Regions from separate parts of the Pseudarthrobacter sp. PvP004 genome, predicted to be linked through region 4. Evidence: riboswitches for the same ligand, from Rfam matches in the RefSeq annotation. Region 4 holds a riboswitch; each other region holds the start of a gene.

Region 1 (7,134 bases), 680 kb from region 4:
TGCACCAGCGCGTTGGCCTCCGGGAAGTACGCTGCGGCGCATCCCTTGGCCGTGGGGTACCCGATGAGCCGGAACTTGTTGGCACGCCGTTCCGTTCCCGAAAAGGTGGAGATGACATCCACCAGGTCCCGGTCCTCGAAGCCCAGTTCCTCCAGGTCACCCGGGTGGACCAGGATCACTCGACGACCATCCGAGACGCCGCGATACCGGTCATCCAAGCCGTAGAACGTGGTGTTGTATTGGTCGTGGCTGCGCACCGTCTGGAGAATCAGGTGGCCCGCCGGCGCTTCGAGATACTCCAGGGGCCGCACGGAGAAGCGTCCCTTGCCGATGTCCGTGGCGAAGGTACGGGTATCCCGGGGTGGGTTGGGCAGGACGAAGCCGTTCTTGGTGCGAACCCTTGCGTTGAAGTCCTCAAAGCCGGGAATGACTCGGGAGATGTGGTTGCGGATGACATCGTAGTCCTCAGCCATGGCCCGCCAGTCCACGCTGTGGTTCTCTCCCAACGTCGCTTGGGCCATCCGTGCCACAATCACCGGTTCGCTCAGGAGGTGCTCCGAAACCGGCTCCAATCGTCCTTGCGTTTTGTGGATGACGGACATGGAGTCCTCCACTGAGAGGAACTGCTTGCCCTTGGGGTGTTTGTGGTCAGCGTCCGTCCTTCCCAGCGTGGGCAGGATCAGGGACGTCTTGCCGTGCACGATGTGGGCCCGGTTGGGTTTGGTGGAGATGTGGACAGTCAGCCCTGCCCTCTTCAAGCCTTGTTCCAGGGCAGCAGTGTCCGATCCCGCCGCTGCGAAGTTTCCACCCATGGACACGAAAACATCCACGTCTCCCTTTTCCAGGGCATGCTGGGTTTCCACGGAGTCATAGCCGTGATCCCGCGGCATGTGGAAGCCAAACTCTTTATCCAGTGCGGCCAGGAAGGATTCCTTGGGTTTCTCCCAGATGCCCATGGTGCGGTCGCCCTGCACGTTTGAGTGGCCGCGCACCGGACAGGCACCTGCCCCGCGCTTGCCGAAGTTGCCTTGGAGCAGCAGCAGGTTGATGATTTCGCGCAGGGTATCCACCGAATGCGGTTGTTGGGTCAGCCCAAGCGCCCAGCAGATGATTGTTGCCTTGGACGCAGCCATCATCCCGGCTGCCTTGGTGATTTCTTCCCGGCTCAGCCCCGTGGCCCGTTCGGTTTCGTCCCAGTCCAGTACGGAACGCGCCTCCTTGTAGGCTGCGAACCCTTCGGTCTGCTGCTCTATGAAGGAATGGTCGACGACGGTCCCGGGGTTGGTTTCCTCTTCTTCCAGGAGCAGGTGGCCCAGTGCTTGGAACAGCGCGAGGTCGCCGCCCACTTTGATCTGCAGGAATTCGTCAGCGATGGTAGTGCCGCCACCAATGACGCCGTTGAGGGATTGCGGGTCCTTGAAGTTCAAGAGGCCGGCTTCGGGAAGCGGATTGACGGCGATGATCTTTCCACCGTTGTTCTTGCAGTCGCGCAGGGCGGACAGCATCCGGGGGTGGTTTGTTCCGGGGTTCTGACCCACTACCAGGACCAGTTCGGCGTGGTGGATGTCCTCCAAACTGACCGTGCCTTTGCCGATTCCGATGGTCGGGTTGAGGGCGCTTCCGGAGGACTCATGGCACATGTTGGAGCAATCGGGAAGGTTGTTGGTCCCGAGGCTTCGCGCAAACAACTGGTACATGAAGGCGGTCTCGTTGGCCGTACGGCCGGAGGTGTAGAACACGCACTTGTCAGGCGTTGTGGCGTTGATGTGTTCGCCAATCAAGGCAAAAGCTTCAGTCCAACTGATCGGCGAGTAGTGGGTGTCGAACGGCCTGATGACCACGGGTTCGGACAGTCTTCCCTGGCTTCCCAGCCAGTACTCCGTCTTGTCCTCGAGGTCCGACAGGGAGTGCTTCGCCCAGAATTCGGCACCGACGGTCCGGGTGGTGCTTTCCTCTGCGATCGCCTTGGCACCGTTCTCGCAAAACTCCGCGGGACTGCGCCTGCCGGTGATCGATTCCGGCCAAGCGCACCCGGGGCAGTCAAAGCCATCATGCTGGTTGACCCTGAGCATGGAGCGGACCGTACGGGATACACCGGCCTGGGCGTATCCGCGTTCAAGGGCAACAGTGACGGCTTTGAGGCCTGCCGCGGCTTGTTTGGGCGGGTGGATTTGCAGGTCATCTTCGTTGATGTCCTGTTCGGGAGCATGCCTGTTCATGAGTCCATCATTGCACTTTGTCATCAGGCGCAAGGCCGCCCGAGGCACGCCTCAGGCGTCCAGTGCGCTCCAGTCCACAGGGCCGGAAGGTGCCTTCCGCTGTTGCCGGGGCGCGGCTTTTCGGGTCTTGTCCTCCGGCGCCTTCGGCACCGGCAGCGCTTTACCCCAAGGCAACGCGAAAGCGGGCACCATCTCGCCCAGCTGGACGCCATGGGGCGGCACCACCATCACCCCGTCCGCACCTGCAAGGCCACGCATCATTCCAGGACCCGTGTGCTGCGCAGGCGACGCCAACCCGTACACCAGTTTGAACGGCATCAGGCGCGTCTGCCCGGGGTTTGCGTCAATGGTGGTTCCGCAGGGAACCTCGCCTACGTCTTCCAATCGACCGTGTCCCAAGGCAGCCAACAGGGGTGCGCCAACAGTAAACAAGGCCATCATCGCGGCCAACGGATTTCCAGGCAGTCCCAACACAAACCGGCCGTCGGGCAGTTCCGCCAACACTGCGGGATGTCCCGGGCGCATGGCGATGCCGTCGATCAGCAAGCTGCCACCTAGCTCGGCAACAGCCTTGCGGAGGTGGTCCGTTCCCGAGCGTCCCGTCCCGCCCGTAGTAATGACGACGTCGGCTGGCGGCTCCGCTTCACCATAGGGTTGCTCCGGTGTCAGCTCATCAAGAGGTGGCTCGGTGTCCTGGAGCGCGTCGATCCACTCCTGGTAGCTGTCGCCCACCCTGAGCTGTTCCCCTGCGATGCCGCCCAAGAGTTCCACCACCGCACCCAGTTGCGGGCCGAAGGTGTCCCGGACCTGACCGGGCAAGGGAACCCCCTGGGCCACGACTTCCGAACCCGTCAGAAGGAACCGGACCAGCGGCTTGCCCAGAACGTCCAGCTGGTCCAGGCCCGCAAGCGCTGCGAGGGCAATGTGTGCCGGATTTAGAACAGTGCCGGCTTTGAGCAGGACGTCACCCTCAGCGGCCTCTTCCGCAGCCTTGCGGATGTGTTGGCCATTGCGAGGCTCCCCAGGTTTGGCGGTGCCGCCCAGGGCGAGAACCGGCAGGCCGTCGTCGTCAGTTGTGAGCACACCGCTCTCGCTCCGCAGGACTGCCTTGGCGCCGGGCGGTATCAGCCCGCCCGTAACAGTGGGACTGGCCTGGTGCGGGGCCAGCCTCTGCCCGGGCTCACTGAGGATCCACGGACCGCTGCCGTTGACAGCCCATCCATCCATGGCTGATGAAGCATAGTGCGGCATATCCTGCACGGCCAGGGCGTCCGAGGCCAAGGTGCGGCCGAGGGCAGAGCCGAGCGGCACCGGCCCCGGCGGGATCGGGGCAGCAACATCGAACGCGCGCTGCCGGGCCTCATGCCATGTGTGTGCCGCGTGATGGCCCTCGTTGGGGGCCCCTGTCATTCCGGGCCGGTCCCGGACTCCGAGTACTCCTTGGCCACTTTGCGGGCCAGCTCCAGGGCGGCATTCATGGACGCATCATCGCTGGCCTGGCCGATGCCGCGGGCCATGCCTGCCGCATATCCGGCAATGAACGTGGTCAGGGGTGCGGCGGGGCGTACCACCGAATGCGCTGCTACTCCGGCGACAGCGAGGACCTCGTTGACGTCCACTTCCACGCCCTCAAGCTCGAAAGCCTGCAGCAGTGTGCGGCACCACTCCTCGAGCGTCTCTTCCTGGCTCTTCACGTCCGCCTCCAACTCGTAGTCAATGCCCAAGGCCGCGGCGTCCTCCCAAGTATCCACGTCATCCGTGGACCCCGCGGGAACGTCAACGTCCAGCACGTTCAGCCTAGCAAGCAGCCGGAACACTGAAGAGTTCGTTAACCCGGAACCTTCGGACGCTACGGCCACTTCCCGTTCCAAGGCGGCTGTACTGTAAGCCCCCAGGAGTGGTTGCTTGCGCCCGTCAGGAGAAACAGCCATGGCTCCTTCCACGCCGGGAACGGACGCTAGGGCGGCCCACAGAAGGTCAACACCGCGGGAAGCATGCGGCATATCGCAGGCCAGCACCAGCGTCCACGGCGTGTCCGATCCACTCTTCCTCAGCGCAGCCATGCCGGCCGCAATGGCCGCGGCAGGCCCGGCGAACGCCGGCTCCTCCCGCGCCCGCAGGACATCATCCGGCAAGCGTCGGCCGTCCCTTGACTCGTCGCCGGGAGCATCCGGCCCCACCACAACCACCGCCGAAGCACCCCGGGCGGCCTGCAGGGCATGCGAAAGGAGGGTGTCGCCGTCGTACTTCAACGATGGCTTGGGCACCCCACCGAGGCGGGTGGCGCGGCCACCCGCCAAAATCACGGCATTGAACTCCATCCGCCCAGATTACCCGGGCATCCGGGGCTCAGCAGAAATCGATCAGGCAGCGGATTCCGGCAACAGGAACGGGTCCCAGTCCGGCGCAGGTTTCTCGAGTTCTTTGATCTGCCACATGGTTCCCTGGGGCACACCGGGTTTGAAACGGAGCTTCCAGCCCATCTCAGCCAGCGTGTGGTCGCTCTTGGCGTTGTTGCATTTCAAGCACGCCGCAACCAGGTTTTCCCAGGAATCCGCGCCGCCCCTGGATTTGGGGTGGACGTGGTCTATGGTGTGGGCTGTTTTCCCGCAGTAGGCGCAGCGATGGCCGTCGCGGCGAAGTACCCCGCGGCGACTCACGGCGGTGATCCTGTTGTACCGGGGACGGATGTAGCGGTTGAGAAGGATCACGGAAGGTCTTCCGAGAATCTCCTGTGGCCCGACGACAGGCTCGTCGCCTTCGGCCACTACGCTAGCTTTCCCAGTCAGCACAAGGACCAGCGCCCGGCGGAATGTTATTACCGCCAGCGGTTCATATCCAGCATTCAGAACGAGTGTGCGCATGCACGTACCTCTTCACGGCCGCACCCGCCAGGGGCACGAGGGCCGGCTGCCCTCTGCTTGTACGGGCTGTGGATCGACACCATAAGGGTAAGCACTTATATGCCGTATCAACGAATTTTTCTGTGATTTCGTGTGCGGTGTCGGCAAGAGTTCATGCGCGGTTAAAGCAGAACACCCCGCCGGCCGAAGCCTGCGGGGTGTTCCTAAGCTCTGAGAATTAGCCGTTGACGCGGATGAAAACCGGGCCCGAGCCCACGTTGGCGCTGAACAGTGCCGTGGTGGATCCGTTCCATCCACCGTGGACTGCCTGGCCGTTGCCGACGTAGACAGCGATGTGGGCCTGTCCAGCCAAACCACCGTTGGCGTAGTAGGCGAGGTCACCGGGCTGGGCTTCTGCTGCACTGACGGTGCGGCCCAGGGAAAGATAGCCGGCGGGCCAGTCGTGGAAGTTGATGCCCACGGCCGCCAGGGAGTTGGTCACCAGCATGGTGCAGTCCTGGGTCACGCCGATCTGGGCGTAAGCAGCCGCAGCGATGGCTGCCCCGAGACCGCTGGAAGCCGCCGGAGCTGCCGGAGCGGGGGTCGGGCTGCTGACGGCAACGGTCGCGGTGGCTGCCGGAGCGGCCGCCGGGGTTGCTTGTTTGGGCTCAACCTTGGCTTCAACCTTGGCCTGAGCTTCTTCGATCACAACGGGGGCCGGGGCTTCCTCCGTGGTGACAACGGGGCGCTCGTAGGAGATGGCCACCGTGGAGTCCGCGGCGATGGTGGCCTGGACTACGGACTGCACGTCCAGAGTGGACGTTGACGTCGATTCACGATCCACGTTGGTCTCGGCAGCGTTGGCGGCGATCCCACTGGTCAGGACCAGGCCTGAAGCTGCAGCGATAACTGCTGCCTGGCGGCCAACGCCACCGGCGTTGGTGGTGACGGCCTTGGCGATGACGGAAAGCGAGCTGGTCTTGGGGGCCTCAGCACGGTGCCGCGCAACCTTGTTTGCACTGGTCATGATTTTCTCTTTTCGTATCCGAGTGCAGTTGGGGTGCACACGGGTAGTGGGTTGGCCAACATGGGGGCATGCTGGACGACCCCGAACCGGATTATTTCTAGCGGAGGGTGAAGCGTGAGGATGAGGTCCCGGTGGACGCTACGGAGTGCAGCAGCGTTGACGCAGGGGATGCTGATTCGGGCCTGCTGAGAGCGGAGGCCGGGGCTGCTGCCGGTACGGGCGCCAGATGGCGCGAGGTACCTGCCGTGAATGATGCAGCCTTGCAAAGGGTGTTCGACGGGTTCGCGCGAACCGTTGGGGCGCTAAGCCGCGCAGGGGTAGTGCATGATGACACGTAGGTAGCCTCTCCCAGTGCCTGCGAGGTGAGCTGTCGGATTCGGATGGGAGTCATCCGGCCACGCTGCTTCCACGGAAGCTTTGCGACTTAACCCCTAGGCCTTCTTTCGAAGACCGGAAGTGGTTCCCCCGCCCCTGCCAGACGATTTTGCGAACGGACCTTGAGCGGTGGCAGAGCTAGGCAATCCACTCAAGTGCATCGGCCCCCTAAAAAGCCGATGCGCTCTGTACGCTACAACAGTTGGACCCGAATGTCACATTCAGGTCACGGCACGTCTCGCTAATGCGAGAGGCGACCATCGACTGGGATTAGAGCCAGCCCATGGGGTCTACGACTTCACCGTTGACCTGGACCTCGAAGTGGAGGTGGCAACCGGTGGAAGCGCCCGTGGTGCCACTCAGGGCCACGGTGTCGCCGCGGTTCACGGTCTGTCCTACCTGGACGGTGAAGGACGACAGGTGGTTGTACGTGGTTTCGAGGCCATTGCCGTGGTCGACCACCACGCGGTTGCCTCCGCCGTACTCGTGCCATCCGGCGAAAGTGACCTTGCCGGTAGCTGCGGCGTGCACAGCCGTGCCGCACTGGGCTACGAAGTCCTGACCGCGGTGGAAGTCACCGGCACCACCCGTGAGCGGGCTGATGCGGTAACCGAAGGGGGATGCCGTGGTGAGCGTGTCAAGGGGGCTGGCCATGGTGCCAACGGATGAG
Region 2 (7,134 bases), 750 kb from region 4:
CTTCGTTGCCGTTTCGCCCACCGACGAGCACCGTGCGGCAGCTACGGCCTGGGCGGAAACCTCCGCCACCCTCGCCGAATTCGACGGAAACGGCACGACGGCGGACGGCCACCTGGTGCCGCTCCTCGCCAATGTGGGCGGAGCCAAAGACGCCGTGGCAGCTGCCGCTCTGGGCGCACAGGGAGTGGGCCTGTTCCGCACGGAGTTCTGCTTCCTGGAGCGCGACACCGAACCCTCCGTGGACGAGCAAGCCGCAGCCTACAAAGCCGTATTCGACGCGTTCCCGGGCAAGAAGGTGGTCCTCCGCACCCTTGACGCGGGCGCCGACAAGCCGCTCCCCTTCCTCACGGATGCCACCGAGCCCAACCCTGCACTGGGTGTCCGCGGCTACCGCACCGATTTCACCACACCGGGCGTCCTGGAGCGTCAGCTCGAGGCCATCGCCCGGGCAGCTTCGGAGTCCGAGGCAGACGTTTGGGTCATGGCCCCCATGATCTCCACGGCCGCCGAAGCCGGACGGTTCGCCTCACTGTGTGCCGCCGCCGGAATCCAAACGCCGGGTGTCATGGTGGAAGTTCCCTCTGCCGCGTTGACTGCTGCCACCGTGCTGCGCGAAGTCGGTTTCGCCTCTTTGGGCACCAACGACCTCACCCAGTACGCCATGGCCGCCGACCGCCAGCTTGGACCCCTCGCGGAACTCAACACTCCGTGGCAGCCTGCCGTGCTTCGGCTCGTGCAGCTCACCGTCGAAGGTGCGGAGCAGGAAAGCTCTGGTCGCGAAGGTACTGCCAAGCCCGTGGGTGTCTGTGGTGAGGCAGCAGCTGACCCTGCGCTCGCCGTCGTGCTGACCGGCCTGGGCGTCACCACACTGTCCATGACCGCGCGCTCCCTGGCCGCCGTCGGGACTGTGCTGAAAACCGTCACGCTGGAGCAGGCACAGGAACTGGCCCGCCTGGCCCTTTCCGCGCCCAGCGCCACCGAAGCCCGGGACTGGGTCCGCGCCAAGCTGCCCGTGCTCGAAGAACTCGGCCTCTAAACCCTGCCTGTTTCTGTCGAAGGAGAAACCATGCCCGAACGCACAGCCACCATCGCCAGCCGCTCCGGCCTGCACGCCCGTCCCGCCGCCTTGTTCGCGGAAGCCGCGGGCGAGCAGCCCGTGGAGGTCACCATCGCCATGCAGGGCGACCCTGCCGATGACGCCCTCGACGCCGCCAGCATCCTTTCCCTCATGACCCTCGGCGCCGCTAAGGGCGACGTCGTGGTGCTGCGGGCCGAGGGCGACGGAGCCGACGCTGCGCTGGACGCGCTGGTGAAGCTGCTGGAGACAGACCTGGACGCAGAGTAGTTTTTGCCCGGGCGGCCGTTTCGATGGTTCCCTGCCAACAGTGCCGTGCGCACGGCATGACCCGCAGGGAACCCCCGAATCGGGCAGCCCACTCCCACAGGCTAGGCTTCTGCCATGGCATTGATAGCTCCCCGCGTCACTCCTGGCTTGCCCGCCGACGACGCCCGGAATCTGGCGCGCTCCCTCCAGGACAGCAACGACATCACCGTGTTCGTGGATGGCACGGTCCACCGCCTGCCGAACGAGGCCAGGGACGCCGTCGTCGACCTCCTCGCAAGACTGAGCCGCGGCGAAACGGTGACGGTGAGCAGCGTCGAGGAAATGCTCACCACATCCCAGGCTGCAGAGCTCGCGGGCATCTCTCACACCTATCTGCGCAACATGACCGATCGCGGCGAAATACCGGTGGAGTACCGGGGAACGCATCGTCGGATCCGGCAGGCCGCCATCATCGCCTGGCTGGAAACGCAGAAGAAGAGGCAGCAGGCCGAGGCGAGCGCAGGAGCTGACGAATCCACCGATTCCCACAGCTAGCCACCCCACATCACCAGCATGCTGTTCAATAGCGGTATGGCAACAAGCTCCTCTTCGACCGTTTGGCCCGTGGTGCACCAGGAGCGCCGTGCGCTGTTGCAGGATCTGGAGCCGCTTCCGGCAGCTCAATGGCAGACGCCGTCGCTGTGTGCCGGTTGGAACGTGCACGACGTCCTGGCTCACGTAATCGACAGCGCCAAGACGACGAGGTTGAGCTTCATCCGCCGGCTGGTTGCCTCCCGAATGGATTTTGACCGTGATAACGCCGTAGGTGTGGAGCGCGAAAAGACACGAGAGCCTGCGCAGACGTTGAACGGGCTGCGCGCGGTGCTTTCGCGGACCTCGGGTCCGCCGGCAAGCTTGGCTACCCGGCTGGTTGAGGCGTTCGTCCACGGAGAGGATATCCGGCGCCCCCTCGGAATCCGCCGCGAGTACCCTCCTGTCCACGTTGCCACCGCCCTCAAGTACCAACTCAGGACTACAACCAAAATGGGCGGCGGCAAGGAGATCGCGCAGGGCTGGCGCTTGATTGCCACCGACACCGCGTTTGACCACGGGGATGGTCCCGCAGTTGAAGGGCCGGCGATCGCGCTGCTTCTTGCCGTGTCGGGACGGCCCGTGAGGGACGACGAATTGAGTGGCCCGGGCGCACCGGTTTTCCTGCAACAATTGGGAATTCAGTGAAAGCAGGAGCAAAGATGACCGCGCTACTCTCTGCCGACGTCGAAGTCTTGGGCCTGACCGGCCGGATTCTTTGGACCGAGGGCACGCCTGCGCCGGAACCGGACGCCGGGCCCATGTCCGAGCCCGCATATATCCTGATCCACGGCATCGGGGTGTCGCATCGATATCTGGCACGGCTGCATGCTGACCTCGCGGCGAGCGCGCCCACGTATTCACTGGACCTTCCCGGTTTCGCCGGGACTCCCAAGCCTGGGCGCCAGCTTTCAGTGGAGGAATACGGCGCGTTCATTGCCGAGGCCCTGAAGTCCCGCGGTATCGATTCCTACGTGTTGGTGGGTCACTCCATGGGCGTGCAGTTTGCCATCGAAGCGGCCTTGCACGCCCCCGAGCAGCTCAGGCAGTTGGTACTGATGGGGCCGGTGGTGGATTCGCGGCACAAGAATGTGTGGCGGCAGTCGCTGGCCCTGACACTGGACGGAATACTCCGCGAGAGCCCCACGTCCAACTTGATCGTCATGTCCGATTACGTCCGTTGCGGCCCTCGCTGGTACCTCACGGAACTGCCGGTCATGATGAAATACCCCACGGAGAAACGCCTCGCCGGAGTCCAGGTTCCGGTGCTGGTTCTGCGCGGGAGCCGGGACCATGTGGCGGGCCCCGAATGGTCGCTCCGGCTTTCGCGGGCCGTGGCCCAGGGGCGGCTGGTGGAAATCCCGGGCGTCGGGCACGTGGCTCAGCACATGCGTCCCAAGGCTGTGGCGGATGCCATCCGGAGCTTTGTCACCGCCACGACTCCCCACCGCTGAAGGTAAAGTACGACGCCGCCCCATGGCTTGGGTGCCCCTTGTTGGGTCAGCACGTCCCGGCTAGGCTGACGAAGCAAGCACAATAGTAAGCTTGCTTACGAAAGGGCTGATCGTGACCGACAAAAACTCGAATGAAGAAACCCAGGGCTTCGGCGCAACCGGCGCAACCGGGCCTTACGACACCACCTCCGATGCCGACAGCATCCACGACGATCCAGACATGCGCCAGGACGAAGACGATGACCCCGCCGCTTCCGCCAACCCTGATCCCCTCGACGGAAATGTCACAGGCTTGGAGCCGGGCGGCGGCGTGCCTCCGGGCGAAACCCCACCGGCCGAGGGCAGCATGAGCAGCGACCAAGGCCACGAAGAGTAGGGGCTAGGGCAGCCTCAGGATTTCCCCGAGATCGTAGTCGGCAGGCTCTTCCAGTTGCGAGTACGTGCAGCTCTCGGGGGTCCTGTCCGGCCGCCACCTACGGAACTGCGTGGTGTGCCGGAACCTGTCGCCTTCCATGTAGTCGTACTTTACTTCGATCACAAGTTCGGGGCGCAGGGGCACGAAGGAGAAGTCCTTCCCCCCGCTCCACCGGCTTTGGGCGCCGGGCATGCGTGAACCCCCGGCAGCTTCGTCCTGGTTGGCCCACTCACCCCACGGGTGCTCGCTGAGTTCAACCTGGTACGGCTCCAGTTCTGCCACCAAAGCCTCCCTGCGGGCCATAGGGAACGATGCCACCACTCCCACATGATGCAGCCGGCCCGTGTCATCGTGCAGGCCGAGCAACATCGACCCCACAACTTTCGCGGTCTTGTGCCAACGGAATCCCGCCACCACACAGTCTGCCGTGCGCTCATGCTTCGTCTTGAACATCACCCGCTTATTGGGTTGGTAGGCCCCGGTCAACGGCTTGGACAGCACCCCATCCAGTCCCGCGCCTTCCAACTGCACGAACCATTCCTGCGCCCGCTCGAGATCCGTCACCGCGGGCGTCACGTAGACTGGCGGATCGGCCTTGGCGAGCGTACGCTCCAGGATGGCGCGGCGCTCGGAGAACGGCTTGTCCATGAGGTTCTCGTCGCCCAGCGCGAGGATGTCGAACGCAATCATGGACGCCGGGGTCTTCTCGGCGAGCATCCGGACGCGGCTGTCGGCGGGGTGGATCCTTTGCTGGAGTACCTCGAATTCGAGCCTCTTGCCCTCGATCAGGACGATCTCGCCGTCGATCACGCATTTGTCCGGCAGGTTCTTCCTGAGCGCCTCCACCACCTCGGGGAAGTAGCGGGTCATCGGCTTCTCGTTGCGGCTGCCCAGGACGATCTCGTCGCCATCCTTGAAGACGATGGTCCGGAACCCGTCCCATTTGGGCTCGTAGTGCCCAACATCGGGGATTGTCGGAACGGATTTGGCGAGCATGGGCGAGACGGGTGGCATCACAGGCAGGTCCATAGACAATGTCTACCTGCCGGTGCACGCCGAAGCTAGTGTTAGGCCATGGATATCTCGCTCGATCCAGAAGATCCAGCATGAGCTACCTGCCCCGGCGCCAGCCCCGAAGCCTAAGTCATAGAACCCCCTCGCTTGCTCAGACCTACCGCCCGTTACATTAATGTGACTTTACTTTCCGGCTCATGTACCGTCGTAGGGCGACCCGTATCTCCGCTGGGCCGCTTCCGGATTGACGCCGAGCTCTGCCGCAATCCGGGATCCGCCAGACCCGCGGCAGAGACGGGGGACCCAAAAGTTCCCGGACTTACTTCAAGTCCTTGGGGTGAAGCCGCTTAGGCGGCCGGACGGCCTCGTCCGAACCCGACAGCTAACCTCGAAGGCGTTGAGAGGCAACCACCATGTCCCCAACCATGGATCAGCCGCGCCGCGCCCAGACTGAAGGCGAGCGCACCAAGCCAACCGGACGCCGTCGGGCCCAACCCAGCGGATTCCTCACCAGCGCGCAGGCGGACGCCGCGACGCCCGAAAACGCCGTTAAGACAGGCACAACGAACACAGGCACGACGCCGGAACCCGCCACTGCGGCCATGCCCACGGTTGCGATGCCCGCCACTCGTGCGGAGGTTCGTGCGGCCGAGCGGCAGAGGGCAGCCCAGGCTGTGATCGCGCCCGAACTATCGGCCCCCGAAAAGTCCGCGACCGAGCAGCCCGCGCAGGCGGAACCGGCAACTGCGGCGATTCCCGCCGTTGAGGCCGCTCAGGCTGCAGCGCCGGCGTCCACCACACCGGGACCTCCCACCGCGGCCATTCCCATCGTGCCGCCAGCCGCCACGACACAGGGCTCCCAGGAAGACGAGACCTCGGAACCCGCAACCGCAGCTATTCCAGTGGTGCAGCCTGAGACCTCGGAACCCGCAACCGCAGCTATTCCAGTGGTGGCCGCCCGCGCGGAGTCGCCGCGCGGCAAGTCCCCGGCGCAGGTTGCTGCAGCCGCAACGGCCTCGGCGTCCTTGGCCAGCCGCAAGGACGTTCGACAGCCTGCCGCGCGCACAGCAACCAGGTCCAACTTCGGGGCGGGGTCTTCATTTGGCCGCGAACCTCATGCCGCGCTGCGAAAAGCCGCGTCGGTCAAACACATGAGCCAGCGCATGGCCGTGGTTGCCGGTGCCCTTGGCCTCGTGTTGACGGCCGGAACGTTGGGGCAGGCCCTTGAGCTTCCTTTCTTCGGCCAGGAGACCCCGGTCCAGGAAGCCAGTGGCAGCGACGGCCGCACCTCGGCTTCGGCGTCGCCCGCGCCCAGGGCGTCCTACTCCACGGCGTCATCGCCGTCAGCTTCGTCAACAGCAACGGAGACTTCGGAGGCCGGCCAGCCGGCAACGGTGGCGGAAGCACCTCAGGCCGTGTCGCCGTCGTCGACTGCGACCCCCAAGGTATCCCTCGCGGACCCGGTATGGGTTCCTTCAGCCATACCGTCCTCTGTCCCGGCCGCGCCTGGCGCTGCCAGCCCGGTCCCCACGCAGCCGGCTCCTGCGCCGAGCGAGGTGCCGTCGGACACGATCACCACGCCGCCGTCCCCGACGCCGACAACCACGCCGACGCCCACGCCCACTCCGACACCCACACCAACGGAAACTGCAACCCCGACCTCCAAGCCCCGGCCGAGCAAGCCGCAGGCCGCCTCGGCCCCCCAGCCCAGCGAGTCGACTCTTCAGGACATCCTGGATGCAGCCCGGACGGCCCTCAAGTGAGCACCCGGCTGCCCCGTACCTCCACTCATGTGGGATGGCATAGCCGGCACTGCAGCAGCAGCCGGACTGCCACGTTCCGCCGCCGGATGGGGCGCTGGAGCTGCCAGCGTCTGCGGCGCTCGTAAGGACCCTTCAGATGCGCGGCCGCCCCGCCCAGCGCCGCGCCTTCAGGGCCGCATGCAACTCGAGCCGGATCGCGCCACTCAACGGATCAGCACCGATGAGTTGGCGGATCCGGCCGAGCCTGTTGTAGATGCTGCTCCTGTGGAGATGAAGTTTGGCAGCGACGTCCTGAACTGAGCCGTCATTGTCGTACAGCAATTCCAGGACGGGCAGGAGTTCGCCGTTCTTGTCGTGGTCCTCAAGCGTCCGAAAATGCACCGATCCTGTGTCATCCCAGCCGCCGGGCGCCACCAAGCGATCGAAAAGTTGATAGACACCAACAGTCCGGCTGTCCACCAACTCTCCCAAGGGCTGGTCCACTGCAGCCGCCTGCGCAGCAACCTTTGATTGACGGTACGCGCCCGAGAGCTGCCGGATGACTTGGAAGGGTTCGCTGATGCCCAGGATCAC
Region 3 (7,134 bases), 440 kb from region 4:
GTTCTGGCCGAGGACCCCCGCGAGGCGGTCCACAGGGTGGCCTCAGGCGAAGCAGAACTCGCGGTGGTCCACAACTGGAACTCCGTGCCCCTGGTGATCCCGGAGAACCTGGTGCATGAGGACCTGTGCATCGACCAAGCCGATGTCCTCGTCAACAGCACCCACGCACTTTCCGGACGCGCCGCCGTCGAGCGTGAAGATTTGCTGGACGAAACCTGGATCAGCACCCCGGCAGGAGCCATCTGCAACGAAGCATTGCTGCAGATCTTCGCCGGGCTGGGCAAGGTCCCCGATATCCGCGTTTACGATCCCGATTTCTCCACCCACATCGCCATGGTGGAACAGGGCGTGGCCGTGGCACTCGTTCCGAGGCTCGGCAGGCCTCCGCTTCCCGCCGGCGTGGTTGCCATTCCGGTGATCCGGCCTGTGCAGCAACGGTCCGTGGGCGTGGTGTACCGGAAAACCATGACGGCCAGCCCCAACATTCGCTTAGCTGTGAGCATGCTGCGCGAAATAGCGGCCGAATTACCCCTGCCGCAGGGCTGACCAGGAGCGATCAAGGTCACACAGTGGAACATTCGACGACCGGAGAGTCGTTAGCTTAGGCTAACCTTACCTAGCTATCTGCGCCGCTCGGGGTGCAGTCGTCGAAATCTTTGAAGGGGCCCAACTGTGGAAGCAATCCTCTTTCCCACGGACATGAACCACCATCACACGTATGGCTTGGCCAGCTACATCATGATCGACGACGCACTGTATCCGAGCGCTCATAACCGGCGGGATCCCTATGCGCTTCCCGCTTTCGACATCCGTGGTCAGTGGGTGTACCCAAGCCGCTACAACGAGTACATGGCGCCGCAGTTGCCGGTGTACATGTTCGACGGCGAATACCTGATCGCAACAGGGCACGGCGAAGAAGCGGCGGGCCTGCCGGTGTTCGAGATCCGCTGCATGTGCATGCCGCAGCTGGCCTACGGGGACCCAAGCAACTCGCAATAGTGATTGTTCTGAGCCCTGAAAACAACCACTAATGCCAGCCAGTTTGGGTTAGTGGCGGGGCACCTTGAAGTGCGTCAGCCGCGCGTCCTGCCCATCAAGCTCAGCCCACGATTTTTCCGTTTCCATGACCGTCAACGCACTCGTTGGGTAACTGGTAGCGGCGTCCATGTAAGCGTCGTGGTCCGAATCGCGGGAAGCCAAATGCATGGCCAGATCCTGGACTCCGGGCATATGCGAGATCACCATCAGCGTGGTCACGGTGTCCGGAACATGGTTGATGACCGTCAACATGCGGTTGGCCGAGGCGGAGTACAGGCCGTCCTCGAGTTTGGGCGTCGGAGCTTTGTCCCCCAACTCATCGCACACCCAGGTGCAGGTCTGCCGGGTCCTCAACGCTGACGAGCACAGAATGAAATCGGGAACCACGCCGTGCTTGAGCAACCATTTTCCGGCCAGCGGAGCTTCCCGGTGCCCGCGCTCCTCCAAGGGACGCTCATGATCAGGCACGCCCATGGGCCAATCTGCCTTGGCATGCCGCATGATCACCAGGCGCTTAATGTGATGGTCACTCATACCCCAACCCTATCCGCCCACGTTCTCTTCGGCCCGGGGCTTCCCGACCTTCTTTGGAAGAGAGCAGCCGGTCCGCCGTCACCAACTTTGACTTCCCAGCACCCCAGACACGCGGCGCAGCGGGTGTGTTGAGCGGGTTCCGCGGCCAATGTGGGTGGTGGCGGCACGCAGCCCTGCCGCGGGATCGTCCCGCCAAAGCGAAAGCGCCCGCCTCCTCACGGGAGACGGGCGCTATGTGCTGAGACTAGATCGAGTATTCGGGTGCTGCCCAAACAATAACTTCGGGGTGCTCGTAGAAGCGGTAGCCCTGGCCTCGGACCGTACGGACGGTGTTGGCAAGGCGGCCGAGCTTGGAACGGAGGCGGCGGATGTGGACGTCGATGGTGCGCTCGTTGGGCACCTCTTCGGCGTTGCGCCACAGGCCCTCAAGGAGTTCGTCGCGGCCCACGGTGCGGGTGCCGTTCTCGACGAGGTAGTTGAGGAGTTCGAATTCCTTGAACGTCAGGTTCAGGGATTCGCCGTCGAGGTGCACTTCGCGGCGTGCGAGGTCGATCAGCACGCCGGACGGACGGGATTCCTGCTGCGGCGCCGGACGTGCGGCCTCGGTGCGCTGGCGTGCGGCAACGGTGGGGTCACCGAAGGTGGAACGCACGACGTCGAGTGCCGAGCCGGGTGCCCCGGCGGGGGCAACTGCGACGGCGGCGTAGCTCTCCGCGCCGGTCACGAGGGACTGAGCGTATGCCCGGATTTCCTGGGCGAGCTTGGCGATGGACGTTCCTGCAGCGGCTGCGGTTTCTTCGTCAATGCCCATGTAGAGGACAAACCCGCGGGCTACGTTGTCGTTGGCAACGGGGCGGAGCTTGTCCGACTGGGCAATCACAGGGGTGGGCGCCGTCATGGGCGCCGGCTCTGCTGTGGGGACTGCGCGCAACTGGCCGTAGGAGTTGGGGTTGTAGCCCTGCGGCACGTATCCGGGAGCCTGCTGCCCGGCTCCTTGTGGAGCGGGAGAGTAGCCGGGACGGTTGCCGAAGCCGGGGCGAAGCCCTGCGTTTGACGCGGCCTTGTTGGCGTTACGGACGGAGATGTGGACGTATCCAGATGCAACTGACATGGAGTGCTTACCTCAAAAGTGAATAGCCGTCATCGCGGCTTCGAATGCTGGTTGTCCCCGCAATGAGTTTGGGGAGGGGCGCCCAACGCTGGGCAAGGGGGCGAATGCCTGAAACTTCTTGGGGTGGAAAGTTAGGCTTGCATTCGACAACAGCGGTCATCATGGCCAGCGGGTGTGCTGGGCCAGGTTGCTGCGGCTGCAGGTGCTGTTGAGTTCTTGTTCACATTGGAAGTGTGCAACGTAACAATGGCAACACGCAAGTAACAAAGCGCGGAAACGTCCACATTTTGAGACGTAGACGTCTATTGTGTTGCAAATCACAATTCCGTAGGCGTCATAAATGAACGCCATTTCATTCGGGTGAAGTAGGGATTATTGCTCCCCTGCTGAATTTTCTTCGACTCTTCTGGCATTTTGAGCACCTCTGTTGCAGTGAACTCCCCTCAAGCGGAATCTCACGATCTGAAACACTTGTTGTCCAATCGCAGGCTGCTTTTCTCGCCGATTTTCTGCCCGGAATCTGCTACAAGCTGTAGAAAACAGAGGGAATCGGGAGATAAAGTTCCGCCGCCGACTTACGTGGCCCTGCACTCCCACCTCGCTAGGGTGGAGTTCACAGCGTCCTCACAGGACGGGCATAGCGCTGGCTTACCGGCAGAACGGAGAGTTGTCTCATGGCCTCCTCGCACTCCATGACCAACAACCTTCCCCAGCTGTCCCACCCGGACGGCTCACCGATCCGCGCCCTGGTGGTGGACGACGAACCCAGCCTTGCCGAGCTCATGAGCATGGGCCTGCGCATGGCGGGGTGGTCCGTGGCGGTAGCCGGCGACGGTCCGGGGGCAGTAAAGCTGGCCAAGGACTTCAGGCCGGACGTGCTGGTCCTCGACGTCATGCTCCCCGGCTTCGACGGCGTGGAGGTCCTCAACCGCATCCGCACCTTCGCCCCGGAAGTTCCGGCCCTGTTCCTTACCGCCAAGGACGCCGTGCAGGACCGCATTGTCGGTTTGGCTGCCGGCGGGGACGACTACGTCACCAAGCCCTTCAGCATGGAGGAAGTGCTCCTGCGCCTTCACCGCCTGGTCCAACGTTCCGGGGTGGCCGCCATGGACACTGCCGAGCTGGTGGTGGGTGACCTCACCCTCAACGTAGACACCCGGGAAGTAACCCGCGGCGGCGAAGACATCTCCCTCACCGCCACCCAGTTCGAGCTCCTGCGATACCTCATGGAAAACCCCAAACGAGTGGTCAGCAAGGCCCAGATCCTGGACCGCGTGTGGGACTACGACTTCGGCGGCCAGGCCAACATCGTGGAGCTCTACATTTCCTACCTTCGCAAGAAGATCGAAGCGAACCACCCGCCCATGATCCACACCATCCGCGGTGCCGGATACGTCATCAAGCCCGCGGACTAGGCGTTGAGCACACTTTCAGGAGTGGCCAAAAGGTCAGGTGCGGCCTTACAGACACAGCGCAGCTGGCTCAACCCCTCCACGTGGCACCTGCGCACCAGATTGGTCCTGGTGGCCATGGCCCTGCTGGTCGCCATTTGCTCTGCCGTGGGAGTGGTCAGCTACGCGTCCATGGACATGGTCTTCAACAAGCAGCTCGACAGGCAGCTGGAACAGGCGTCCAGCCGCGCGAATGACTTCGGCAGGCCGCCGTCGAACTTTCCGTCACCCTCCGGAAGGCCTGATCCGCTGGAGGCGCGCGGCCAAGCGGCTGGCACGCTCAACGCGAGGATCAACGGCTCAACCGTGCGTAGCTCCGGTTTGATCGATGCCCAAGGTAACCGCGTCTCGCTCTCGGCCGACGACGAGCAGGTGCTGCTCTCGCTCCCCAGGGACAACGGGCCAGTGGACCGTTCCCTGTCCAACGGCGACTACCGTCTGGTAGCGGTCGAAACCGCGTACGGCGACGTGATTGTGACGGGCCTGCCGCTGGCGGACAAACAGAGTGCGGAGGCCTCGCTCGTGTGGACCATGGTGCTGGTTTCGCTGGGCGGCCTGGTGGTGATCGGCCTGGCCGGCACCGTGATCATCCGCCGCACCATGCGTCCGCTGGAGCAGCTCTCCGAAGTGGCCACGAAGGTTTCGCGGCTGCCTCTCGACGCCGGTGAGGTGGCACTTGCGGTGCGCGTACCGCCGTCGGCTTCTCATCCCGGGACGGAAGTGGGCAGTGTCGGCTATGCCTTGAACCAAATGCTGAACAACGTCTCCAGCGCTTTGGAAGCCCGCCAGGAAAGCGAAACGAAGGTGCGTCAGTTCGTGGCCGATGCCTCGCACGAGCTGCGGACTCCCCTGACCGCCATCCGGGGCTATACCGAGCTGCTGAGGATGACCGAGAACTTCACCGAAGACGGCCGGAAGTCGCTGGCTCGCGTCCAAAGCCAGTCCGAGCGCATGACCACGTTGGTGGAGGACCTGCTGCTGTTGGCGCGGTTGGACGAGGGCCAACCCGTGAAAGTTGAGGATGTGGACCTCACTCAGTTGGTGATCGAGACGGTCAGTGACGAGAAAGTCATGGCACCCGATCACATCTGGCAGCTCCAGCTCCCGGACGAGCCCATCACGGTCCGCGGCGACGCCACGCAACTGCATCAGGTGCTGGCGAACCTGCTGTCCAACGCCCGCAAACACACCGACCCCGGCACCACTGTGGTCACCGGCGTCATGCTCTCCGCCGATGGCAGCGCCGTGGTCAGCGTGACGGACAACGGCCCCGGCATTCCGGAAGATTTCCAGGGCCGGATTTTCTCGCGATTTGCCCGCGCCGACGCCGCACGATCGGGCTCTGAAGGCACCTCCGGACTCGGCCTGTCCATTGTGGAATCCATTGTTTCAGCTCACGGCGGTAGCGTGGAAGTGACCTCACGGCCGGGGCGCACGGAGTTCGCCCTTCGACTTCCCACGGTGAGCACCGAAGGCCTGTAACGAATCGGGCAAGGCGACTCACCGGCGTCGTGATCTCTGTTACCTAAATGTGACTTCTGCGGAAACCTCCTGTACCGTCGAAAGGGTGGGTCGCCCCTAGCAGGCCCACATCCGGGATGCGCCGAGCTCTGCCACTTCCCGGAGTCCGTTCTTTCTCCGAGGCAGAGACGGGGGACCCAGAGTCTCCGGGCCAGGCTTTTTGCCGGCCCTTGGGGTGAAGCCGCAGCGTGATGCGCGGCCGGATGACCTCATCCGAACCCGACAGCTAACTCCGCAGGCGCTGAGAGGTAATCACATGTCTGAATTTAACGATCAGACGCGCCCTTCCGCGCGTCGCCGCGACGAGAACAACGCACCGCTCACCAAGTCGCAGTCCGTCCTCAAGAACGCAGCCCGCCAGGGTAAGTCCGGCCACCGCATGTCCGTCGTAGCCGGTGTCGTGGCAGCTGCACTGGGCGTTGCATCGCTCGGAACCGCCGCCAACGCCGCACTGACCCTCCCCGAGGCAAGCCGCGTAGCCGGAACCCAAGCGAGCGCCCAGGTCAACTCCAACAAGTCGGCTGAGATCTCCGCTTCCCTGAATGCTGCCGCCGAAAAGGGCGCAACTGACAGGGCCGCTGCTGACGCTGCTGCCAAGGCAGCCGCTGAGAAGGCCGCTGCCGAGAAGGCTGCCGCAGACCAGGCCGCCGCCGCACAGGCTGCTGCTGAGAAGGCTGCCGCCGATCAGGCCGCCGCACAGGTTGCTGCTGAGAAGGCTGCTGCTGACGCTGCCGCCAAGCAAGCAGCCGACGCAGCTGCTGCCGCCGCCGCGGAAGCCGCAGCAGCTGCTGCAGCACCCAAGGCTGTTGACGACCCCGCTGCTGCCAAGGCCTATGCACTCAGCATCCTGGGCAACTACGGCTGGGGCGCCGGTGAAATGGCTGCCCTGAACACGCTGTGGGAGAAGGAATCCAACTGGAAGACCACGGCGATGAACGCTTCCAGCGGCGCCTATGGCATTGTCCAGTCCCTGCCGGCCTCCAAGATGGCCACTGCCGGCGCTGACTGGGAAACCAACTACCAGACCCAGATCAAGTGGGGCCTGAACTACATCAAGGAGCGTTACGGATCCCCGTCCGCCGCTCTGGGCTTCCACTTGGCCAACAACTGGTACTAAGCCGAGCCGCTTGATCGCCGCGCCCGTTGCCGCCGTTTGCACCAGTACCAACTGGAGCGAATGGCGGGAGCGGGCGCGGCTTTTGCCGTTTCACAGCTGTGGCGCATGGTTCACAGCTCCAGCACGTGGTTCACAGCTCCAGCACGTGGTTCACAGTGAGGTCACAGCTACCGCCTAAAGCGTTCATAATCGGCGGTCCCATGCTGGATACATGACGCTCACAGGTCCCACCACCAGCGCTTTGGCACGAAGGACTCATTCGGCTCGCTTGCGTGGCGCGGCGTTGCCCACTGGTCACCCGGCTCTCCTCCAAGGCCAGACGGGTCCGAGCCCCCAGCCCCGGCGTCTCCCCGTTGACACCA
Region 4 (7,134 bases):
CCGTCCACGCTTCGGTGAGGAGTCCGCCGTCGTGGTTCTGTTGGGTGGCCCGCTCGCCGGGGGAGCCGGCAGCGGAAGGTTCGACGCCGGCGGGGAGCCCCGTGCGCTGCGGTCCCCTGTGGATTCCGGTCAGGCGGTGGGTGGCTGGATCGCGCGTGACGCTGAAGGTGGGGTGGACCAGGAGCCGGAGGGCGGCGGTGTCACGGGCGATCTCGGCAGTCACGGAGGGAAGCAGGTAGGGCATGTCGTCCGAAACGATGGCCAGCAGGCTGGCATCCGGTTCGTGCAGGATCCCGATGACGGCTTGCCCGGGCTCGCGGCGCTCGGCCAGGGACCGGTGGTATCGGGCGCGTTCCAGCAGCGTTTCAGGCGTGTAGTTTCGGACGTCGTCCTCAGCCACATGCTCGTAGTAGTCGGTCAGGAATCCGTCCGTCGGTCCCATACTGGGTGACATGTCGCTGCGCCTCCGCTGCGCAAAGGAGCGGCCGTGCGTTGCGGCCCGGCGAAGTCCCTGCGCCTCATTTCATGATCGCTGGGGACGGGCCGGGGGTAAACCCCTAAAGCGGGGAGTCGGCCCCAAGACGTGGTGGCGGGATTCGAACCCGCGTGCGCTGCTTTGCAGGCAGCTCCCTGGCCTCTCGGGTACACCACGTGCAAACGACACTAGGTGCCGGACCGCGGCCGGATCAAAGTTCATTTCCCCGGCTTTCGCAGGGCTACGCTCGGTGTCCCAGGGCTACGGGTTGGCGTCGCCGCGCTAAGGGAAAGTTGCCCTGCGTTGCCTCCCGTGACGGCGCTCCGTGAGCATGCGGATCCTTGGCTTGCTCGTTGATCGCAAGGTTCAAGGGCGGGAGTCTCGGACAAGCGCGGGATCCGTGCCTGCCCGCCGCCGCGAACGTAGCCCGGCCACTTTGAAAACCCCGGACGCCACCAAGAGTGTCAATATGGCCGCCGCCATGTGCGTGTAGAGCATGAGGTGGACCGAGCCGCCACTTGGGGCCGCACCGTTAGCCGGCGCACCGTTAGCCGGCGCACCCGCGGCAGGAGACGTAGCCTGACCCCCGTGCAAGTGATCCAGGATTCCGCTGCCGGGGAAGTATCCGCCAAAGGCGTCAAAGCCCAGATGCAGCAACTGCTGGGCCACGCCGGACAGGAGCAGCAGTAACAACGGCCCATGCACCCAGCGGGCAAGCAGTTGGGCGGCCAGGCAGCCGAGCGCGGCGAGGCCCAGGAGCACGGGTATGGCTGGTGCGCTGCCTCCGGCGACCATATGCGCAGCCAAGCCCAGGGCCACAGCTGCCAGCCCTGCAACCCAAGCCAACTTCTCCTGCACAAGTGGTGTGCGCATCGCAGTCCCTTCCTCCACACAGGCTATGTGGAGGAAGCCGGGCGGAAAAGGGGCCCGGGAGCTAAGCGAGGAGCGTGTTCACCAACCGTGCCGCAACCTTCGCGGTCCGGGAGTCGATGTCGAACTCCGGATTCAGCTCGGCCACGTCCAGGTGCAGCAACTTTCCGCTGGCAGCCACTTGCCGGCAGATCGCGCTGATCACCGGCAACGGCAAACCGTAAGCGGCCGGCGCGCTCACCCCGGGGGCCACCGACGCCGGCATCACATCCAGGTCGATGGTCAGGTACAGCACGTCCACTCCCGCCAGGAAATCAGCAACGAAGACCTCCGCAGCTTCCGGCGTGCACAGCTCATCAAGCAGGTACTTCACGCCCAGGTCCCGGGCGGTGTTGAAGAGCGTCCGCGTGTTGTTGGGCTCCGAAATTCCGACGACGGCGTACTGCAGTTCGCGTCCCGCGGCAGCTTCCGCGTGGGCCATCTGCAGGAACGGCGTGCCCGAGCTCGGCGTCGGCTCGTCCCGCAAGTCAAAGTGCGCGTCCAGGTTCAGCACACCCAAACGCTTGCCCCGGACCGCTTCAGAACCGGCCACGCCCAGATAGCTGGCGAACGCGGTCTCGTGGCCGCCGCCAAGCACAACGGTGAGGTTGCCGGCGTCGAGCAGTCCCGAAATGGCGAGTCCGGCGCGCTCTTGGCCCGCCTCCAGTGAGTCGTCCTCCACAACCACATCGCCGGCGTCGAACACGTCACGGTCAAGGTGGAAAGCCAGCGGACCCAGCGCCGAACGGATCGCGGCCGGAGCCGCGGCGGCACCCACGCGTCCTTTGTTGCGGAGGACGCCGGCGTCGCTGCAGAAACCCAGCACGACGGCGGGACGCGAGGCTGCTGCGGCGGCGGACACGGTGTGGGGTGCTACGGCTTGCCACCATCTCCGGTGCTCATTGCCCTCGCCGTCAAAACGACCCGTCCACGGAGTGGGGGAGACATCTACGGTGAGGGGCATGGTTTCCATGGTTCAAGCACACCGGACCCGGGCCCCGAAAACCAGCCGTTCCGCCGCGGGAGTGTCTGAAACCCCGGACTCACCCGAGCCCGGAAGCCCGGCGAGGGCTTACTTGACCCCGAGCAACTCTTCCACGGTTCCAATGCCGAAGAACAGCAGGAACGCCGCAGCCACAGCCCACATCAGCGGGTGAACTTCACGGGCACGGCCCTGGAACGTGCGGATCAGGACGTATGAGATAAAGCCTGCGCCGAGGCCGTTCGCGATGGAGTACGTGAACGGCATGAGGGCGATGGTCAGGAACGCGGGAATTCCGACGCCCCAGTCCTGCCAGTCGATCTTGCCCACCTGGGAGACCATCATGAAGCCCACAACTACCAGTGCGGGAGCCACGGCCTCGAACGGGACCAGGTTGATGAGCGGCGTGAAGAACATGGCCACAAGGAAGAGGGCGCCGGTGACGATCGAGGCGAGTCCCGTCCGTGCGCCTTCGCCGATGCCTGCGCCTGACTCGACGAAGATCTGGTTGGAGGAAACCGAGGCTCCGCCGCCCACGATGGCCCCGAGGGCGTCTACCTGAAGGACTCGGTCCACGTTGGGAATGTTGCCGTCTTCGTCCACGGTTCCGGCCTCGTTGGCCAGGCCCACCATGGTGCCCATGGCGTCGAAGAAGATGCTCAGGAGGATCACGAACGCCAGCAATGCTGCAGCGATGAAACCGAGGTGTTCAAACGCGCCCAACGGGTTGGCCTTGCCGATCAGGGATAGATCCGGGGCACCCCATTCGGTGAGCGTGGGAGCAACCAAGGACCAGCCGCGGGGGTTGACGTTGGTGCCGTCAAAGCTCGGGCCGATGTGGAGGGTGAATTCGAGGATGGCGGCCAGCGCAGTGGAGACGACGATGCCAATCAGGATAGCGCCGCGGACCTTGCGGACCACCAGCGCGATGGTCAGGATCAGGCCAACTGCGAACACGAGCGTCGGCCAGCCCATGAGCTTGCCGTCCACGCCCAGGCCCAGCGGGACGGTGGTTCCTGCGGCATCGGGGATGCGGCGGACAAAGCCTGCGTTGACCAGGCCGATGAGTGCAATGAAGAGGCCAATGCCCACAACAATTGCCGTCTTCAGGGCTTCCGGCACGGCCTTGAACACGGCAGTCCGGAAACCGGTGAGCACCAGGATGAGCATGGTGATGCCGGACAGCACCACGAGCCCCATCATGTCCGGCCAGGTCAGTCCGGGGTGGGACGCCACCGTGACCGCGACGAAGGCATTGACGCCCAAGCCCGTGGCCACGGCAAACGGGTGCTTGGCCCACGCGCCCATGAGGATCGTCAGGATGCCCGCCACGAAAGCAGTGGTGGCTGCCACGGCTGTGAAGCCCAGGGACGCGCCGCTGGAGTCAGGTCCGGAGAGGATCAGTGGATTCAGCACCACGATGTAGCTCATGGCGAAGAAGGTCGCGAACCCGCCCCGAATTTCCCGAGAATACGTGGATCCGCGTTCGGAGATCTTGAAGTAGCGGTCTACTGCAGAACCTTGTTTCAGCATGAAGGTCTCCGGGGATCGAGGGGAGTTTGCTCTCAAATCCTATGTTGTCCGGTGCGGGCCCTCCGAACGATTCGCCTACTCTGTAAGGAAGCCAACACTAGGAGAAACCGCCCCATGCGTACCATCCGCCCGCTTCTGGCCGCCGTCGTCGCTGCTCTTGCTTTTGCGTCCGCCTTGCTGTTTTCCGCGGCTCCGGCGTCCGCGCACGACGTCGCGGAATCAACCGCGCCAGCCAACGGTGCCAGCGTGGCGGAAGTCCCGGCGTCGGTCTCCATCACGTTCAACAACCGCCCTCTCGCGATTGGTTCCGGAGTCACTGTGACGGCCGGCGGCGAGAACTGGGCGGACGGCCCGGTGGAAATCATTGACAACCAGGCCGTTCAGAAGCTCCGCGAAGGCGCCCCCGCAGGGGAGTACACGGTGGTTTGGCGTGTGGTCAGCTCCGATTCGCACCCCATCGAGGGCACCTTTACGTTCACGGCCGCCGCAGGAAGCACGACGACGGCGAGCGGCCCGGCTGGGGCCTCACCGTCGGTCTCGGCTCCCTCAGCCGCAGTACCCACGGCGGGCACCGCAGCACCGGGGACGGGCGCCAGCGAGCCGGCCGCTGATGCCTCCCAGCCCTTCCCGTGGAGCATCGTCGGGTTGGCTGTTGTTGCTGTTGGTCTCGTTATTTATCTTGCTGTTACCGCACGGAAGAAGCTGGCAGCTTCAAACGACCCCGAGGGCGATACTCCCGCGGAATAGCGCGGTTTTCTACGTAGCTGCGAATATCTCGAAACGATTACCGCGACACGCCAGAGACCCATTTCCCGTTACTTAAATGTGACTTCGACGGAATCATCGCGTACGGTAGTACCTGTGCCTGTTCCACGTAGCGGGCACTTCCGGCCTGATTGCCTAGCTCTGCCGCAGTCCGGAATCCGTTCGCAGACAAACCTACGGCAGAGACGGGGAACCCAATTTAGGCCGCTTTCGAGCGTGCCTTGGGGTGAAGTCACGAAGCTTCCGCTGAACAGCGGGGGATAGTGGCCGGGTGACTCCCATCCGAATCCGACAGCTAACCTCGCAGGCATCGGGAGAGGCTCTTTCATGTCTTCACGCATTCTTCGCGGCCGTCGTAAGGCGGACAGCGTACGTCCTAATCCGTTCATCTCCATCTCGAAGGCAGTGGCCAGCAACGCTTCCGGCGCTGGCCGTCAGGCAGCTGTTATCGCAGCAGCCTCGGGCCTCGTTTTGACCGGTTCCATTGCTGCTCACGCAGCTGAGGCCCCGGTTCAGCGCGACTCCAGCCCCGCAACGGTCGCTGAGACCGTTTCCGAGGCACCCACCAAGGTTGTTACCGCTCTGGCAACGGCTACCGTCAACTTCGAGCGTCCCGCTGTTGCTTCCGTAGCAGCTCCGGTCATCGAAAAGCCGGCTCCCGTTGTTGAGGCTCCCGTAGTCCAGAAGGCAGCTGTCACCACCGCTGCTGCAACGGCTCCCGTCGCCGCCCAGGCTGCGGTTGCTGCTCCCGTGGCTGCCGCACCGGTTGCCGCTGCTCCCGTAGCTGCTGCCCCCGCCGTTGGCGGCGTCAATGCAGCCATGGTTGCCTCGGCTTACGCACAGATCGGCATCTTCCAGGACTGCACCGCCATGGTCGAGAAGGCCCTTGGTTCCGCAGGCATCCCGGTAGGCGACCTCGGTCCCATGCAGTTCATGAACTACGGCAAGGTCGTCAGCGATCCTCAGCCCGGTGACATGATCGTCCAGTCCGGCCACGTTGCCATCTACATCGGCAACGGCCAGGCAATCAGCGGTGGCATCAACGGCAACCAGACGGGCATCCACCCGATCAGCTGGTTGACCGCAACGGGTCCCCTGACCTACGTACGCGCTGGCGCATAAAGCCTCACGCTTCAGTTCAAAAACCGGCGCCTCCCAAGATTAACGTCTTGGGAGGCGCCGGCTTTTGGCGTTAAGTTCTGTTCATAAAAGTCCAGCGCGGGAAGTACGACGGCGGTTCTGCTGGCCTGCGTTGGTGAGGTGGCTTGTGTTGGTGAGGTGGCCTGTGTTTGCCGGACATGACCAGCCAGGCGATGGCGGTGGCGGGGGCTAGGCGATGGCGATGACGCTAGGCGATGGCGATGCCGGGACCTGCCGGCAGGGCTACCTTGGTGGAGATTGCCTGGCCCACTGCCTTGGCTTGCCGCAGCACCTCCTTGGGAGACGGGGTGATCAGGTCCCCAACGCCCACCAAGTGCATCCCCACCGCCCGCATGGCGGCCGCGAAGTTCTGGCCAACGGCTATTCCAAGTTCGGCGAGCATGCGGCGCAACTGGCTTTGGGCGCAACGCGTCACTACTACGTGGTCCGCCAGGAGGACACCGTTGGCTGTGTGGACTGCCCACTGGCGTGGAGTGGATTCGAGGGGGCCTGATACGTGGAGGCCTGTTCTCAGTCCGGCCGTGGTCATGCTGGCCGCCAGTCCGTACCCGATCTGGCGGGAGGGGTCTGCCCCCAGGAAATCAAGGCGTACGGCGCGGGTGGTGTTGCGAACGTCCAGGTGATGGTTGGCGGCGTAGTTCCGCAGGTGACGGAGGATCTCGTTGCGTTCCTGCATGGCTGCGGGATCAGCGGCATCAGTGCGTTGAAGCATGCCTGTATGAACAGAAGGACCTGTGGTGGACAGTGCACCGAACCCGTCTACGACGATGGAGCCCACGCCGAAGCGGCTGAGCTCGCTGGCAACTGCCAAACCGGACAGGCCGGCTCCGATGACCACGGTGGTGGTGCGTTCCGTGGCGGAATCAGGCGTGAGTGACACTGCTTGGTTCCTCCTTGACGTGTGTGCCTTACGGCATCGCGTGGGATCGCGTCCGAGTTCCCCAAGCGGCCGCAAATAAATGGCCGGAGTGTGTGGTGTGAAACACGTTCGCCGGCCATTCGGTGACTCGAACACTACCGAACTTTTTCGGCCATGGATAGCCTCCGCGACTCCGCGTTTTGTGTGTTCGTCCGGAGCGCAATGTGGAAGGCCGGGAACCGAGCCCTGACCGTTATGCACATAGCCCGATGTCGCCTTGATTCGCCACTGCCGACCGAGAATAGTTGGGATTGGGAGGAGAAATTTCCGGGTTTCTCCTGCCCCGGCCATTGACAATGAAACAGTGAGGCAATCCGACGAGGAGAACCTCTGGCAGAATAGCCGGAACATCAAGCAGTAGGTGGAGAGGCAGGCCCCCATGGACCAGCA

The links. Region 4 has a riboswitch for cyclic di-AMP ahead of J3A64_RS16290 (NlpC/P60 family protein). Riboswitches for the same ligand answer to the same signal wherever they lie in the genome.
Region 1: linked by a shared signal. The riboswitch ahead of J3A64_RS13135 (NlpC/P60 family protein) and the one ahead of J3A64_RS16290 (NlpC/P60 family protein) in region 4 are both predicted to bind cyclic di-AMP.
Region 2: linked by a shared signal. The riboswitch ahead of J3A64_RS19960 (hypothetical protein) and the one ahead of J3A64_RS16290 (NlpC/P60 family protein) in region 4 are both predicted to bind cyclic di-AMP.
Region 3: linked by a shared signal. The riboswitch ahead of J3A64_RS14250 (hypothetical protein) and the one ahead of J3A64_RS16290 (NlpC/P60 family protein) in region 4 are both predicted to bind cyclic di-AMP.

What each region holds. Positions count from the first base shown of each region.
Region 1 covers NZ_JAGINL010000001.1:2,931,181-2,938,314, forward strand. Annotated here, with positions in the region: gene J3A64_RS13115 (FdhF/YdeP family oxidoreductase) at 1-2,219, opposite strand, end outside; gene J3A64_RS13120 (molybdopterin molybdotransferase MoeA) at 2,271-3,629, opposite strand; gene J3A64_RS13125 (NTP transferase domain-containing protein) at 3,626-4,540, opposite strand; gene J3A64_RS13130 (HNH endonuclease) at 4,583-5,083, opposite strand; gene J3A64_RS13135 (NlpC/P60 family protein) at 5,301-6,089, opposite strand; cyclic di-AMP (ydaO/yuaA leader) riboswitch at 6,428-6,595, opposite strand; gene J3A64_RS13145 (M23 family metallopeptidase) at 6,735-7,134, opposite strand, start outside.
Region 2 covers NZ_JAGINL010000001.1:4,367,362-4,374,495, reverse strand. Annotated here, with positions in the region: gene ptsP (phosphoenolpyruvate--protein phosphotransferase) at 1-1,036, shown strand, start outside; gene J3A64_RS19990 (HPr family phosphocarrier protein) at 1,067-1,345, shown strand; gene J3A64_RS19985 (helix-turn-helix domain-containing protein) at 1,460-1,879, shown strand; gene J3A64_RS19980 (maleylpyruvate isomerase family mycothiol-dependent enzyme) at 1,898-2,563, shown strand; gene J3A64_RS19975 (alpha/beta fold hydrolase) at 2,578-3,369, shown strand; gene J3A64_RS24005 (DUF6480 family protein) at 3,482-3,745, shown strand; gene J3A64_RS19965 (ATP-dependent DNA ligase) at 3,749-4,813, opposite strand; cyclic di-AMP (ydaO/yuaA leader) riboswitch at 5,064-5,209, shown strand; gene J3A64_RS19960 (hypothetical protein) at 5,212-6,561, shown strand; gene J3A64_RS19955 (CdaR family transcriptional regulator) at 6,694-7,134, opposite strand, start outside.
Region 3 covers NZ_JAGINL010000001.1:3,176,094-3,183,227, forward strand. Annotated here, with positions in the region: gene J3A64_RS14220 (LysR family transcriptional regulator) at 1-546, shown strand, start outside; gene J3A64_RS14225 (hypothetical protein) at 673-999, shown strand; gene J3A64_RS14230 (histidine phosphatase family protein) at 1,048-1,572, opposite strand; gene J3A64_RS14235 (winged helix-turn-helix domain-containing protein) at 1,817-2,683, opposite strand; gene J3A64_RS14240 (response regulator transcription factor) at 3,358-4,098, shown strand; gene J3A64_RS14245 (cell wall metabolism sensor histidine kinase WalK) at 4,120-5,616, shown strand; cyclic di-AMP (ydaO/yuaA leader) riboswitch at 5,726-5,910, shown strand; gene J3A64_RS14250 (hypothetical protein) at 5,912-6,772, shown strand; gene J3A64_RS14255 (dolichyl-phosphate beta-glucosyltransferase) at 6,984-7,134, shown strand, end outside.
Region 4 covers NZ_JAGINL010000001.1:3,613,676-3,620,809, reverse strand. Annotated here, with positions in the region: gene J3A64_RS16320 (NAD-glutamate dehydrogenase) at 1-442, opposite strand, end outside; tRNA gene J3A64_RS16315 (tRNA-Cys) at 582-652, opposite strand; gene J3A64_RS16310 (hypothetical protein) at 842-1,348, opposite strand; gene hutG (formimidoylglutamase) at 1,410-2,357, opposite strand; gene J3A64_RS16300 (NCS2 family permease) at 2,457-3,899, opposite strand; gene J3A64_RS16295 (copper resistance CopC family protein) at 4,014-4,646, shown strand; cyclic di-AMP (ydaO/yuaA leader) riboswitch at 4,797-4,988, shown strand; gene J3A64_RS16290 (NlpC/P60 family protein) at 4,992-5,786, shown strand; gene J3A64_RS16285 (FAD-binding protein) at 6,013-6,705, opposite strand; gene J3A64_RS16280 (universal stress protein) at 7,124-7,134, shown strand, end outside.